One region of the Micromonospora sp. NPDC126480 genome, then DNA from elsewhere that is predicted to be linked to it. Evidence: riboswitches for the same ligand, from Rfam matches in the RefSeq annotation. Region 1 holds a riboswitch; the other holds the start of a gene.
What was found. A riboswitch is a leader RNA that binds a small molecule or an ion and turns the genes downstream of it on or off. The one in region 1 is predicted to bind thiamine pyrophosphate.
Positions count from the first base shown of each region.

Region 2: it holds a riboswitch for thiamine pyrophosphate, as region 1 does, so the genes downstream of both, thiE (thiamine phosphate synthase) here and ABTW87_RS24735 (ECF transporter S component) in region 1, are expected to answer to the same signal.

Region 1 is NZ_JBEORU010000031.1:72,974-79,923, reverse strand. It holds gene ABTW87_RS24755 (acyl-CoA dehydrogenase family protein) at 1-333, opposite strand, end outside; gene ABTW87_RS24750 (DUF6328 family protein) at 453-953, opposite strand; gene ABTW87_RS24745 (sugar isomerase domain-containing protein) at 1,295-2,044, opposite strand; gene ABTW87_RS24740 (alpha/beta fold hydrolase) at 2,116-2,937, opposite strand; TPP riboswitch at 3,062-3,167, shown strand; gene ABTW87_RS24735 (ECF transporter S component) at 3,241-3,831, shown strand; gene ABTW87_RS24730 (ABC transporter ATP-binding protein) at 3,982-5,406, shown strand; gene ABTW87_RS24725 (energy-coupling factor transporter transmembrane component T family protein) at 5,406-6,206, shown strand; gene ABTW87_RS24720 (hypothetical protein) at 6,264-6,500, opposite strand; gene gnd (NADP-dependent phosphogluconate dehydrogenase) at 6,889-6,950, shown strand, end outside.
Region 2 is NZ_JBEORU010000012.1:56,247-63,196, forward strand. It holds gene ABTW87_RS13765 (ThuA domain-containing protein) at 1-1,515, opposite strand, end outside; TPP riboswitch at 1,789-1,898, shown strand; gene thiE (thiamine phosphate synthase) at 1,892-2,518, shown strand; gene thiO (glycine oxidase ThiO) at 2,512-3,657, shown strand; gene thiS (sulfur carrier protein ThiS) at 3,641-3,841, shown strand; gene ABTW87_RS13785 (thiazole synthase) at 3,838-4,617, shown strand; gene ABTW87_RS13790 (thiamine phosphate synthase) at 4,614-5,252, shown strand; gene thiD (bifunctional hydroxymethylpyrimidine kinase/phosphomethylpyrimidine kinase) at 5,249-6,037, shown strand; gene thiC (phosphomethylpyrimidine synthase ThiC) at 6,055-6,950, shown strand, end outside.

The DNA of each region.
Region 1 (6,950 bases):
GATGGCCGCGTCGCGCTCGATCGCCGCGCCGTCCACCTCGGACTTCAGGTAGTCGCGGAACCGGCCGAGGAACTCGTCGGCCCGGGCGACGTCGTCGGCTGCCGGACGCGGCCATGGATTGATGAGGTCCAGCCGGAACCGGCCGAGGAAGAGCTCCTTGCCGAAGCTCGGCCGGTCCCAGGAGGATTCGCGTGCCGCCTCGGCGACCTGGCGCGCCTCCTTCTCGGAGACCTGCCCGGCCTCGGAGGGCAGCGGGCCGGCCGTGCCGGGCGCGGTGGCCTGCTCGGGACCCGCACCGTCGGGTGCGGACCGGCTGTTCTGCGTCGTGGTCACGGCTGCCTCCTCGAACCTCGGTCCGGATGCGTCGACGTGCTCGACACCCGCCACGCTACCCTCGGGTGTTACCCAGCGGTAGCGTTAGGTGAAGATCGATTTACCGGTTTCGCCGCGGTTCAACTGCCGTACGACGTGGGGCTGTCATCATCGTCGTCCAGATCGTCCTCGCCCCAGTTGCGGCGGGCGAACGGCAGCGCGACCCAGAGCATCAGGAACCACAGCCCCGCGACCGCGCTGAGCACGAAGGCGATCGTCCGGTCGAGAACGAAGTCGGTGACCAGCAGCACCGCGGAGACCATCGACACCAGCATGAACGCGAGCCCGCCGCTGGCCATCCGGTGCGCGAACCGGACCAGCTCCGGCTTCCGTCCCTGCCGGAACAGCGCCCGGTGGAAGGCGACCGGCGAGATGATCATCGCGGTGGCGAAGGCCGCGGCCAGCAGCGCGACGATGTAGACGTCCTTCTGGAAGGGGGTCGTCCGTTCGAACCCGGCGCTGAACGGCAGGGTCAGCAGGAAGGCGAAGAGGATCTGCACGCCCGTCTGCGCGACCCGCAGCTCCTGGAGCAGGTCGGCGAAGTTGCGCTGCCAGCGCTGCTTCTCGGTCTCTTTCGACACGCGCTACCTCCGGTGCGAACCAGTCCCGGGAGGGTCCACCCCGCCGGCAGGATCGCTGATGCCCCACCGGGCGTTCCGCGAAACCGGCTCACACCACGCGCGGACCCACCGCCGCCGCGGCGCACCCCCGCATCGTCGCACGCCCGCACCCGCCGTGCGCTCGCACCGCCGTGCGCTCGCACCGCCGCGCGCCCGCACCGCCGTGCGCTCGCACCGCCGCGCGCTCGCACCGCCGCGCGCTCGCACCGCCGCGCGCCCGCCTGCGGCCGGGCGGTACGCCGGGTGTTAAAAGGGGGCCCCTCCTCTACCGGAGGCGTTAACAAGGGGCCCTTCCTTACACCTCAGGCGCCGCGGCGGATGCGGCCGGCGTACCGGGCCTCGAGTTCGTCGTTGTGGGCGTCTCCGCCGGCGATGTTCGCCGACAGGTAGACCGGGGGACGCTCCCCCGCGGCGAGCAGTCGGGCCACCACCTCGACCGTGATCTGCTGGGCCAGCAGGGCCGCCGTGATCGACGAGACCGCACCGACGGCGCCGCCACCGGGCAACGGCAGGGTCGCGTCGCCGTACGGGGCGCCGTTGTCGAGCACCACGTCGGCGAAGTCGGCGAGCTTGCGCCCGGACGGGTGGCGCGAGGTCATCTGTCCGGAGTGGTCGGCGGAGGTGATGGCGATCAGCCGGTGACCCCGGTCCCGGATCAGCGAGGCGAACTCCACAATCGCTCCGTTGACGCCGGAGTTGGAGGCCAGCACGAAGATGTCCGGCGGGCGGACCGGCGCGAGGTCGTACAGCCGGTGCGCCACCGACGGCTCCCGCTCCAGGCGGGGACCGAGTACGTCCGGTGACTCGCCGCCGACCAGGACGAGGTCCCGCAGCGCGATCCGGTTCGTCGGCACCAGGCCGCCGGCCCGGCCGGCGATCTCCATCGCCAGCGCCTCGGAGTGCCCCGTGCCGAACGCGTGCACCACCCCGTCGGCGCGCAGCGCCTCGGTGATCAGGTCGGCGGCCCGGCCCACCGCCTCCCGCTGGCTCGCCGCGACGCGCCGCATCGTCTCGGTCACGACCGCCAGGAAGTCCTCGGCTCCGGGGGTCACGTCTTCTACGTCCATTCCTGCCTCTCTCGTCTCGGCCGGGGATGCCGACCCCTCACCGGGCACCGGCCCGGCTATCCGCCGGCTCGGACCAGGATCGCCTCGGCCAGCGGCGCGGGGGCCGCGTCGGGGATCCAGTGGCTCACCCCGGCCAGTTCGACGAACCGGTAGTCGCCGCTCACCTGGGCCGCGCAGGCCTCGGCGGCGGTGCGGCCGATCGCGATGTCCCGGTCGCTCCAGACGTACGTCGTCGGCACCGCCACCGGCCCGACGGCCGCCAGGTCGGTCCGGGACATCGCCCGGTACCAGTTCAGCGCCGCGGTGAGCGCGCCGGGCGCCCGCATCGGCTCGGCGTACGCAGCCACCCGGTCGGCGTCGCCGACTCCGGACAGCATCCGGCGCAGCCCGGCGGCCTTCAGCGCCAGCAACACCGTCTCCGCCTTGCCGGGCTGCCGGAACAGCAGCATGTACGCCGAGCGCGCCTTCTGCTGGGGGTCGTTCGCGAGGGCGTGCGCCATGGCGGCGGGGTGCGGCACGGAGACCGCGGTCAGCGTGCGTACCCGGTCGGGGTGCCCCGCCGCCAGGGCCCACCCGACGACCGCGCCCCAGTCGTGCCCGACCACGTGTGCCGCGTCGACGCCGAGGGCGTCCAGCACCGCGACCGCGTCGGCGACCAGCTCCGCCAGCCGGTACGCCTCGACCGCCGCCGGCCGGGCGCCGGGTGAGTACCCGCGCTGGTCGAGTGCGTAGGTGCGCAGCCCGGCGGCGTGCAGGGCCGGCGTCACGTCGCCCCACTCACCGCTGTGCTGCGGGAACCCGTGCAGCAGGAGCACGGCGGGACCGCCCTCCGGCCCAGCGTGTACGTCGAACGTGAGGCCCCGGGCGTCGATCCGCATGATCGGCAGCCTATCCAGGCCGGGCGGAAGCCGCCCGCCCCACTCCGGCCCGTCCCCGCGCTGACCTGCACGGAGATCACTTTGCCCGATGATCTTCCGGGGTGTTAGCGTCGTGGGACAACTTCACATCCGACAGGGGAGCGCACAGCGCTGAGAGTGCGGGCACCGCCCGCAGACCCTCGAACCTGATCTGGGTAATGCCAGCGCAGGGAGTTCGGTCGACCTCCAGCCGCGCCGCCGTCCGGCCGATCCGGGCGCGGCGTGCGTCTTCTCCTGGTTCGTAGCAAGGACTGGGAGGATTCGATGACTCAACCAACCACCACCCGATGGCGCACGGTCGACGTGATCGTGGCCGCCGTCATCGCCGTCGCCTTCGGCGTCATCTTCTGGGCCTGGGGCCTGCTCTGGCGGACCGTCGACCCGGCGTTCGCCTTCTTCCCGGCGGCGCAGGCGATCATGTACGGCGTCTGGCTGGTCCCGGCGGTTCTCGGCGGCCTGGTGATCCGCAAGCCCGGCGCGGCGCTGTTCTGCGAGGCGGTCGCCGCGACGATCTCCGCACTGCTGGGCTCCGAGTGGGGCGGGATCACCATCGTCCAGGGCCTGATCCAGGGGCTCGGCGCCGAGCTGGCGTTCGCGGCGTTCCGCTACCGCTCGTTCCGGCTGCCCACCGCGCTGCTCGCGGGCGCCCTGACCGGCCTCGGCGCGGCGCTGTTCGACTTCTTCGTCTGGAACGTCGAGTACGCGCTGGTCAGCTACCGGATCCCGTACGCCCTGCTGACGGTCGTCAGCGCCATGGTCATCGCCGGGGCGGGCGCCTGGTACCTGACCCGGGCGCTGGCCGAGACGGGCACCCTGGACCGTTTCCCCGCCGGCCGCGAACGCGCCGCCGTCTGACCCCCCCACCCGGCCGTGTTGATCAAGAGGTTTGCGTCAACGATCGAGGGCTTTCCTGCCCCAAACCTCTTGATCAACGGGACGGGAGGGTGGTGCGGGGACGGGAGGGTGGTGCGGGGGCGGGGGGTGGCGCGGGGGCGGGGTGGCGGGGTGAGCGCGGTCATGCTGCGGGGGTTCGGGTGGCGGCACGCCGGCCGGCGGCGCTGGGCGCTGCGCGGGGTCGACCTGCGCATCGAGCACGGGGAGCGGGTGCTGCTGCTGGGGCCGTCCGGCGCCGGGAAGAGCACCCTGCTCGCCGCGCTGGCCGGGCTGCTGCCCGAGGACTCCGGCGCCCAGGAGGGCAGCGTCGAGATCGACGGCCTCGACCCGCACAAGGGCCGGGAGCGGGTCGGTGTGGTCTTCCAGGACCCGGAGACCCAGCTGGTGATGGCGCGCTCCGGTGACGACGTCGCCTTCGGGCTGGAGAACCGCGGGGTGCCCGCCGAGGACATCTGGCCCCGGGTGGACGAGGCGCTGCGCCGGGTCGGCTTCCCGTACCACCGGGACCGCCCCACCGCGGCCCTCTCCGGCGGCGAGCAGCAGCGCCTCGCCCTCGCCGGGGTTCTCGCCCTGCGGCCGAACCTGCTGCTGCTCGACGAGCCCACCGCGAACCTCGACCCGGACGGGGCGGCGCTGGTCCGCGACGCGATCGTCCGGTCGCTGGACGCCGACACCACGCTGATCCTCGTCGAGCACCGCGTGGCCGAGGCGCTGCCGCTGGTCGACCGGGTGGTCGTGCTGGAACCGGGCGGCGGCGTCCGGGCCGACGGCACACCGGAGGCGGTCTTCGCCACCCAGGGCGAGGAGCTCGCGGCCGACGGCGTCTGGGTGCCCGGCCGCCCGGTGCCACCCCGGCGGGCCACCACCCCGGCCGGCGACGCGCTGCTCACCGCCGAAGGGCTCGGCCTGCCGCCGCGGCTGGGCGCGGTCGACCTGACCGTACGCGCCGGCGAGGCGCTCGCCGTCGGCGGGCCCAACGGCGCCGGGAAGTCCACCCTGGCCCTGCTGCTGGGCGGGCTGCTCGCACCGGGAACGGGCCGGGTGGCCGCGACCGGTGAACTGGCCGGCCGGGACGCCCGCACTCCCCCGCACCGCTGGCGCGCCCCGGCGCTGGCCCGCCGGATCGGGTCGGTGTTCCAGGACCCGGAACACCAGTTCGTCACGAGCAGGGTCTACGACGAGCTGGCGCTGGGCCCGCGCCGCGTCGGCCGGCCCGAGTCCGAGGTCCGTGCCACGGTCGACGCGCTGCTCGACCGGCTGCGGCTGGCGGCGCTCGCCGGCGCCAACCCGTACACCCTCTCCGGCGGCGAGGCGCGGCGGCTGAGCGTCGCGACCGCCCTGGCCACCGCGCCCCGCCTGCTCATCTGCGACGAGCCCACGTTCGGCCAGGACCGGCGGACCTGGCTGGAGCTGGTGGACCTGTTCGCCGGGCTGCGCGACGCGGGGCACGGACTGGTGACGGTGACCCACGACGCGGAGTTCGTGGCGGCGCTCGCCGACCGTCACGTGCGACTCGAACGCCCGGCCCACCCGTGATGATCAGCCTGGAGCCGGTGGCCCGCCCGGACGCGCCGTTGGCGAGGCGCAACCCGGTGGCGAAGCTCGCGGCGGCCCTGGTCTTCTCGGTCGTGCTTGTCGCCACCCTGGACCCGGTGGCCCCGGCCATCGCCATCGGGGTGGAGCTGGCCGTGCTGCCGCTCTTCGGGGTACGCCCGGGCGTGCTCGCCCGGCGGGCGTGGCCACTGCTGCTGGGCGCCGTCGGCATCCTCGCGACGCTCGTGCTCTTCGCCGCCGAGCGCTCCGGCCGGGTGCTCGTCGACGCGGGGCCGGTCGTGGTGACCACTGGTGTGCTGCTCACCGCGCTCGGGCTGGTGCTGCGCATGTTCGCGGTGGCCCTGCCCGGGGTGATCGTCGTCGCGACCACGGACCCCACCGACCTGGCCGACGCGCTGGTGCAGAACGCGAAGGCGCCCGCCCGGTTCGCGTACGGGGCGCTGGCCGCGTTCCGGCTGGTGCCGCTGCTCGGCCAGGAGTGGCAGATGATCAGCATGGCCCGCCGGGCCCGCGGCGTGGACGCCGGCCGGAGCCCGGCGGCCCGGCTGCGGCTGTTCGTGTCGACCGCGTTCACGCTGCTGGTCGGCGCGATCCGCCGGGGCACCCGGCTCGCGGTGGCGATGGACGCACGGGGTTTCGACGCCACCACGCCCCGGACGGTGGCGCGCCGCCAGCACTTCGGCGCGGCCGACGCGCTCCTGATCGCCGGCGCCGCGGCACTCGCCGGCGCCGCCCTCGCGGTCAGCGTCGTCCTCGGTACCTTCCGCCCGCTGATCGGCTGACCGCCGGCGCCGCGGGCGGCCACCGTGCCACCGGTGACCGCCCCCGGTCCGGGTCCGTCAGCTGCGCCGGAAGGCGTACCGGCGGGCCTGGGCGATCCGCTGGCCGCGCTGGCCACCGGACCGGGGCGCGCCGGCGACCGGCGGCCCGGACGTCGGCGGCGCGGGCCGCTCGACCGGCAGCGCCGGCACGGCCGGCGCGACGGCCACCTCGTCGAGGTTGACCGGCGTCAGGTCCGTGGCGGTCGGCGTGGACTGGGACGTACGGGACTTCTTCGGTTTGCGCCTGGCGGGCATCCGGGCCTCCTTGGTCTGCGGACCGCGGCCCCGTGGTGCGGGTGGACACGGTCGGCTCGTCGGGGGACCGTCGAAGAGCGACGGTCGAACGGATCGGGACTGCTCCGGCGAGCGACCGTCAGGGACGACACCGTCACGCATCGGCGACAGGACGGGAGTGCGGACGCCCGGGAGCACGCGGACCCGCGCCGGCAGGGCGGCGGGTCGGCTCGGAGGTTGGGGCGTCAGTACCGCATGCCCACACGCTAACCGCCGGGAGCGCCGCGCGCAGCCGAATATCGGCACCACCGCTCGTGACCCGGCGGTGACCGGCTGTCGGTCGCCGCGCGCGGCCGGGCGTGGGCCGCGATACGGTCGCAGGCAGGCTGTCGACGCGGAAGGTGGACGGATGAGCGGACAGGCACAGATCGGCGTTACCGGGCTGGCGGTGATGGGCCGCAACCTCGCCCG
Region 2 (6,950 bases), on a different contig from region 1:
GCCGATCCGGAACGGGTTGCGGAAGCCCATCGCGTAGATCTCCGGCCGGGTCTTCGCCGTCCCCGCCGGGAAGAGGTTGCCGTCCGGGACGGTGTACGTCCCGTCGTCCTCCGGGTGGATCCGGAGCACCTTGCCGCGCAGGTCGTTGGTGTTGCCGGAGGTGCGCTGCGCGTCGTAGTCGACCCGCCCCGGGCGCTCGTCGATGGGCGTGTACGCGTCGGAGGAGAACGGGTTGGTGTTGTCCCCGGTGGCCAGGTAGAGGTTGCCGGCGGAGTCGAAGGTCATGCTGCCGCCGGCGTGGCAGCAGGTGTTGCGCTGGGTGTCGACCCGCAGCACCTGCTTCTCGCTGGCCGGGTCGATCGTGTCGCCGGCCACGGTGAACCGGGACAGCAGGTTGCGGGCCACGCCGTCGTTCGGCGCGTAGTAGAGGTAGACCCACCCGTTGGTGGCGAAGTCCGGGTCGAGGCGGATGCCGATCAGGCCGTCCTCGTTGCCGGTGAAGACGTCGAGGTCGAGGGCGGTGACGGTGTTGCCGGTGTCCGGCTTGACGATCTGCACGCGACCGTCGCGCTCGATGTAGAAGACCCGGCCGTCGGGGGCGACGTCCAGCTCCATCGGGTTGCTGGTGTTGCTGTCCAGCGTCACCTTCTCGAAGCTCTCGGTCAGCGAGGCACCGCAGTCGGCGTCCTGCACACCGGCAGCGGTCCGGATGCCGCCGAGCAGGTGGGCGAGGAACTCCGGCTCGGCGTACGACTCGCGGGTGTGCCCGCCGCCGGTGTACCAGGCGCGGCCGCCGTCGAAGTCCTGACACCAGGCGATGGGGTGGTCGTGGCCCATCGCGCCCGCGCCGGGTGCGTAGCTGGTCTCGTCGAGGGTGGCCAGGACGTGCACGTCACCGCGCGGGTTGGACTGGTAGTTGTACCACTCGTCGAAGCGGGACCAGCGTTCCGGCAGGTCGGCCGTGGACGGGTGTGCCTGGTCCTCCACCTTGACCGTGGCCTGCTGGTTGGCCGGGTGGCTGGCGAAGTACGCGCCCACCAGGTCCCCGTACCAGGCCCAGCTGTACTCGGTGTCGGAGGCGGCGTGGACGCCGGCGTACCCGCCACCGGCCCGGATGTAGCGCTCGAACGCCGCCTGCTGGTCCGCGTTGAGCACGTCGCCGGTGGTGGAGAGCCAGACGACCGCCCGGTAGCGGGCGAGGTTCTCGTCGGTGAAGGCGGCACCGTCCTCGGTGGTGTCGACGTTGAAGCCGTTGTCGGCGCCGAGCTGCTGGATCGCGGCGATCCCGGTGGGGATGGAGTCGTGCCGGAAGCCGGCGGTCTTCGAGAAGACCAGGATCGAGAACGGCTCGTCTTCGGCGGCGGCCGGCGCGGGGGCCGCGGCGGGTGCGGCCTGGGCGGCGGGGACGGTCCGGGCGGCTTGGGCCGCGGGCGCTGCGACGAGAGCGGTCGCGGCGAGGCCGAGGGTGAGCAGGGCGGCGGTGAGGGGTACGTGGGCACGGCGCGGTTGGGACACTCGTGTCTCCTTTGTCCTGCTGGACAGGGGTCACGGGGGCCGGCTCGCCGAAGACCGTCCCAGGTGGAGCCGGTCCGAACGCCTTGCCGGGGCGCCCGTCCGGCATTTTGTCGACTCGCTGAACAAATTAGTCCCGTTACATCGATCCATGGCAAGTTCTCGATGGGTAACGTTTCGGCAACGGTCGGCGACATACCGCCCCGGACAGTGCAAAGCGTGCGGTCCCGGGTGCCGCGCCTTGGCAGCCCGGCGTATCTGTCGTACGGTGACACGCAAGTGACCCACGGGAGCCCGGTGGACCGGGCTGAGAGGGGGGCTGTGAGCCCCCGACCGTCGAACCTGATCCGGGTAATGCCGGCGCAGGGAGGAGTTTGCCGTGCCGTCCCTCGGGCGACTGCATCTCATCACCGACACCCGACCCGGGCGGGATCCGCTCGCCGTGGTCCGGGCCGCCCTGCCGGTGGCCCGCACCGAGCTGGTCGTACAGGTCCGGGTAACCGACGACGCGACCGACCGGGAGGCGTACGACCTGGCCCGCCGGGTGGTCGCGCTCTGCGCGCGGTACGGGGCGGCCTGCCTGGTGAACGACCGCCTGCACGTGGCCCTGGCCGTGGGTGCCGCCGGTGGGCACGTGGGCGCCGACGACCTGCCGGTCGGGGCGGCCCGCGCCGTGCTCGGCTCCACCGCCGTCCTGGGGGCCACCGCACGCGACCCGGGAGCCGCCGCCGAGGCGGTCGCCGCGGGGGCCAGCTACCTGGGGGTCGGGCCGTACCGGCCCACGTCGACGAAGGACGGGCTTCCAGCGGCGATCGGTGCCGACGGCGTCCGGGCGGTGGCCGGGGCGGTGGACGTCCCGGTGATCGCCATCGGGGGAGTGACGGCGGAGGACGTGCCCGCGTTGCGGGCCGCCGGCGCGTACGGGGTGGCGGTGGTCGGCGCGCTCTCCGGGGCCGCCGACCCCGCCCGCGCCGCCGCCGAGCTGCTCGGGGCGCTGTCGTGTTAACAAGGGACCCTTCCTCTACCGGAGGCGTTAAGAAGGGGCCCTTCCTTGCACCGGATGTGGCGGTGGTGGGGGCGGGGCCGATCGGGCTGGCCATTGCCTGGCGGTGCGCGGCACGGGGGCTGCGGGTCGTCGTGCACGACCCCGATCCCGGGTCGGGCGCCTCGCACGTCGCGGCCGGGATGCTCGCGCCGGTCGCCGAGGCGTACTTCGGTGAGCAGGAGCTGACCCGGCTGCTCACCGAGTCGGCCGCCCGCTGGCCGGCGTTCGCCGAAGAGCTGGCCGAGGCGTCCGGCGCCGACCTGGGGTACCGGACCGAGGGCACGCTCCTGGTCGGGCTCACCGCCGACGACCTCGCCGAGGCGCGCCGGCTGTGGGCGTACCAGCAGGGGCTCGGCCTGCCGGTGACCCCCTCGCGTCCCTCCGAGCTCCGCGACCGCGAGCCGGCGCTGGCGCCCCGCGTGCGCGGCGGCGCGGTCGCGGCCACCGACCACCAGGTGGACCCGCGGCGGCTCGTTCCCGCGCTGCGCGCCGCGGCCACCGCGGCCGGCGTCACGCTGCTGCCCACGCTCGTCGAGCGGCTGTCCGACGTGGACGCGGGCGTCACGGTGGTGGCGGCCGGCTGCGGTGCCGCCGCGTTGACCGGGATGCCGGTCCGCCCGGTGAAGGGCCAGGTGCTCCGGCTCCGCGCGCCCGGCGCCGGCGCGCCGTGCTTCCGGCACGTCATCCGGGGGTACGCGGACGGCGAGCACGTCTACCTCGTCCCCCGGGACAGCGGTGAGGTAGTCGTCGGGGCGACCGTCGAGGAGCGCACCGACCCCACGGTGACCGCCGGCGCCGTGCTGCGGCTGCTCCGGGCCGCCGTCGACCTGGTGCCCGAACTGGCCGAGTACGACCTGGTGGAGACGCTCGCCGGGATGCGCCCCGGCACCCCCGACAACGCGCCGATCCTCGGCCCGCTGCCCGGCCGGGCGGACGTGCTCGCCGCCACCGGGCACCACCGGCACGGGATCGTGCTCACCCCGCTCACCGCCGACCTGATCGCGGACCTGATCGTCACCGGGACGCCGGACCCGCTGCTGGCTCCCTTCGCACCGGACCGGTTCGCAGCCGAGGAGGACAGCCATGGACGTGACCGTTAACGGCGCCGGGCGGACCCTGGCCGACGGCTCGACCGTCGCCGACCTGGTCCGCGCGGTCACCCCGCAGGAGCGCGGCCTGGCCGTCGCCGTCAACGGCGAGGTGGTGCCGCGCGGCGGCTGGCCGGCGACCGTGCTGCGCGCCGGCGACCGGGTCGAGGTGCTCAGCGCAGCGCAGGGCGGGTGAGCACGGTGACCTTCGAGCTGGGCGGCGTGACGTTCACCTCGCGGCTGGTACTCGGCACCGGCGGGGCCGCCAACCTGCACGTCCTGGAGCAGGCCGTCCGGGCGTCCGGCACCGGGCTGATCACCCTTGCCCTGCGGCGCGTCGACACCACCCCGGGCGGCTCGGGGGGCCTGCTCGACCTGCTCGACCGCTGCGGGGTACGGCTGCTGCCCAACACCGCCGGTTGCTACACGGCGGGTGAGGCCGTGAAAGTGGCCCACCTCGCGCGGGAGGCGTTCGGCACCGACTGGGTGAAGCTTGAGGTGATCGGCGACGAGCGGACCCTGCTGCCGGACGGCGTCGAGCTGCTGCGCGCCGCGGAGGAACTGGTCGCCGACGGGTTCACCGTGCTGCCGTACACGTCGGACGACCCGGTCCTGGCGCGCCGGCTCGCGGACGTCGGCTGCGCGGCCGTGATGCCGGCCGGAGCACCGATCGGGTCCGGGTTGGGGGTGTCCAACCCGAACCACATCCGGCTCATCCGGCAGAGCGTGGACGTGCCGGTGATCCTGGACGCCGGGATCGGCACCGCCTCCGACGCGGCGCTCGCCATGGAGCTGGGCTGCGACGCGGTGCTGCTGGCAAGCGCGGTGACCCGGGCCGCCGACCCGGTGGCGATGGCCACCGCGATGCGGTACGCGGTCGAGGCGGGCCGGCTCGCGTACGGGGCCGGCCGGATCCCGCGCCGCTTCCACGCCCTCGCGTCCACCCCGGACGAGGGCAGGCCGGAGCTGTGACCGGCCGGGCAGCCGGACCGACCGGGGTCGTCGTGCTGACCGACCGGCGGACCGCCCGGCGCCCGCTCGTCGACGTCGTCGCCGGTGCGGTGGCCGGGGGCGTGCGGTGGGTGGTGCTGCGGGAGAAGGACCTGTCCCGCGGCGAGCGCGCCGCGCTCGCCGCCGACCTGCGCGCGGTCCTCGCCGACAGCGGCGGCACGCTTATCGTCGCCGGCCCCGACCCGCTGTGCGGTGACGCCGTGCACCTGCCCGCCGCCGGCCCGTACCCGCCACCGCGCCTGGGCCTGGTCGGCCGCTCCTGCCACGACGCGGCCGAGCTGGCCCGCCTCACCACCGAGGACTACGCCACCCTGTCGCCCGTCCACCCCACGAGAACCAAACCCGGCTACGGCCCACCCCTGGGCGCCGACGGGCTGCGCGCGCTGATCCGGCTCAGCCCGGTCCCGGTCCTCGCCCTCGGCGGCATCGAGACAGCCGAACAGGTAGCGGCGTGCGTGGCGGCCGGAGCCGCCGGCGTGGCGGTGCTCGGTTCCGTCATGCGGTCCGCGGACCCCACCGGGACAGCGGCCCGCCTCACGAACGGCTTCAACCAGGCCACCCAGCCCGCGTTCGCGACAACCGGGGGAGGAGCATGACGCCGCCGACAGTCCTCACCATCGCCGGATCCGACTCCGGGGCGGGCGCCGGCATTCAGGCCGACCTGAAGGTCTTCGCCGCGCTCGGTGCCTACGGGACCAGCGTCATCACGGCAGTCACCGCCCAGAACACGCGCGGCGTCGACGCGGTGCTGCCGCTACCCCCGCGCACGGTCACCGACCAGCTGGACAGCGTGCTCGCCGACTTCACGGTCCGGGCCGTGAAGACCGGCATGCTCGGCACCCCGGCGGTCGCCGACGCGGTCGCCGACGCGGCGAAGGACGGCCGGCTGCCGCACCTCGTCGTCGACCCGGTGCTGGTCGCCACCAGCGGGCACGCGCTGGGCGTGGTCGCGGCGGTGGAGCGGCTGCTGCCGTACGCGCTGGTGGCGACGCCGAACTGCGCGGAGGCCGCGGCCATCACCGGACGCCCGGTGACCACCGTCGAGGAGATGGTGGCCGCCGCGGAGGCCCTGGCAGCGGGCGGCCCGGAGCACGTGGTGGTCACCGGCGGCGACGTGGACGCGGACGGCGAGGCGGTTGACGTGCTGCACGGCGGCGGGGTCACCACCCTGCTCCGCGCGCCCCGGGTGCCGACCCGGCACAACCACGGGACCGGCTGTTCCTTCTCGGCGGCCATCACCGTCCGGCTCGCGTCGGGCGACCCGGTGCCGGTGGCCGTCGCCACGGCGAAGGAGTACGTCACCCGGGCGCTGACCGGCGCCCGGGACTGGGAGTTGGGCGCGGGACGCGGGCCGCTCGACCACTTCGGTTGGTCCGCTTGATCGACAGGGAGGCTGTCATGCAGGCACGTCGCAAGGTCTACGTCGAGGGGTCGCGACCGGACATCCGGGTACCGTTCGCGGAGGTCGACCTCACCGGCGACAACCCGCCGGTGCGGCTCTACGACACGTCCGGCCCCGGATCCGACCCGGAGGTGGGGCTGCCGCCGCTGCGCGGACCGTGGATCGCTTCCCGTGGTGACGTCGCTCCGACGCGGGGAGCGGGCACGCCGCTGGCCGGTGCGGACGGGAAGCGGCCGACGCAGCTCGCGTACGCCCGCTCCGGCGTGGTCACGCCGGAGATGGAGTTCGTGGCCATCCGGGAGGGAGTGGCACCCGAGTTCGTCCGCGACGAGATCGCGGCCGGGCGGGCGGTGCTGCCGTTGAACGTCAACCACCCCGAATGCGAGCCGGCGATCATCGGCAAGGCGTTCCTGGTGAAGGTCAACGCCAACATCGGCACGTCAGCGGTCACCTCGTCGATCGCCGAGGAGGTGGAGAAGCTGACCTGGGCGACCCGGTGGGGCGCGGACACCGTGATGGACCTGTCGACCGGCAAGCGGATCCACGAGACGCGCGAGGCGATCGTGCGGAACTCGCCGGTGCCGATCGGGACCGTGCCGATCTACCAGGCGCTGGAGAAGGTCGGCGGCGACCCGGTCAAGCTGAGTTGGGAGGTGTTCCGGGACACCGTCGTCGAACAGGCCGAGCAGGGCGTCGACTACATGACGGTGCACGCCGGGGTGCTGCTGCCGTACGTGCCGCTGGCCGTCGACCGGGTGACCGGGATCGTGTCCCGGGGCGGTTCGATCATGGCGGCCTGGTGCCTGGCCCACCACGAGGAGAACTTCCTCTACACGAACTTCCGGGAGCTGTGTTCGCTGCTCGCGAAGTACGACGTGACGTTCTCGCTCGG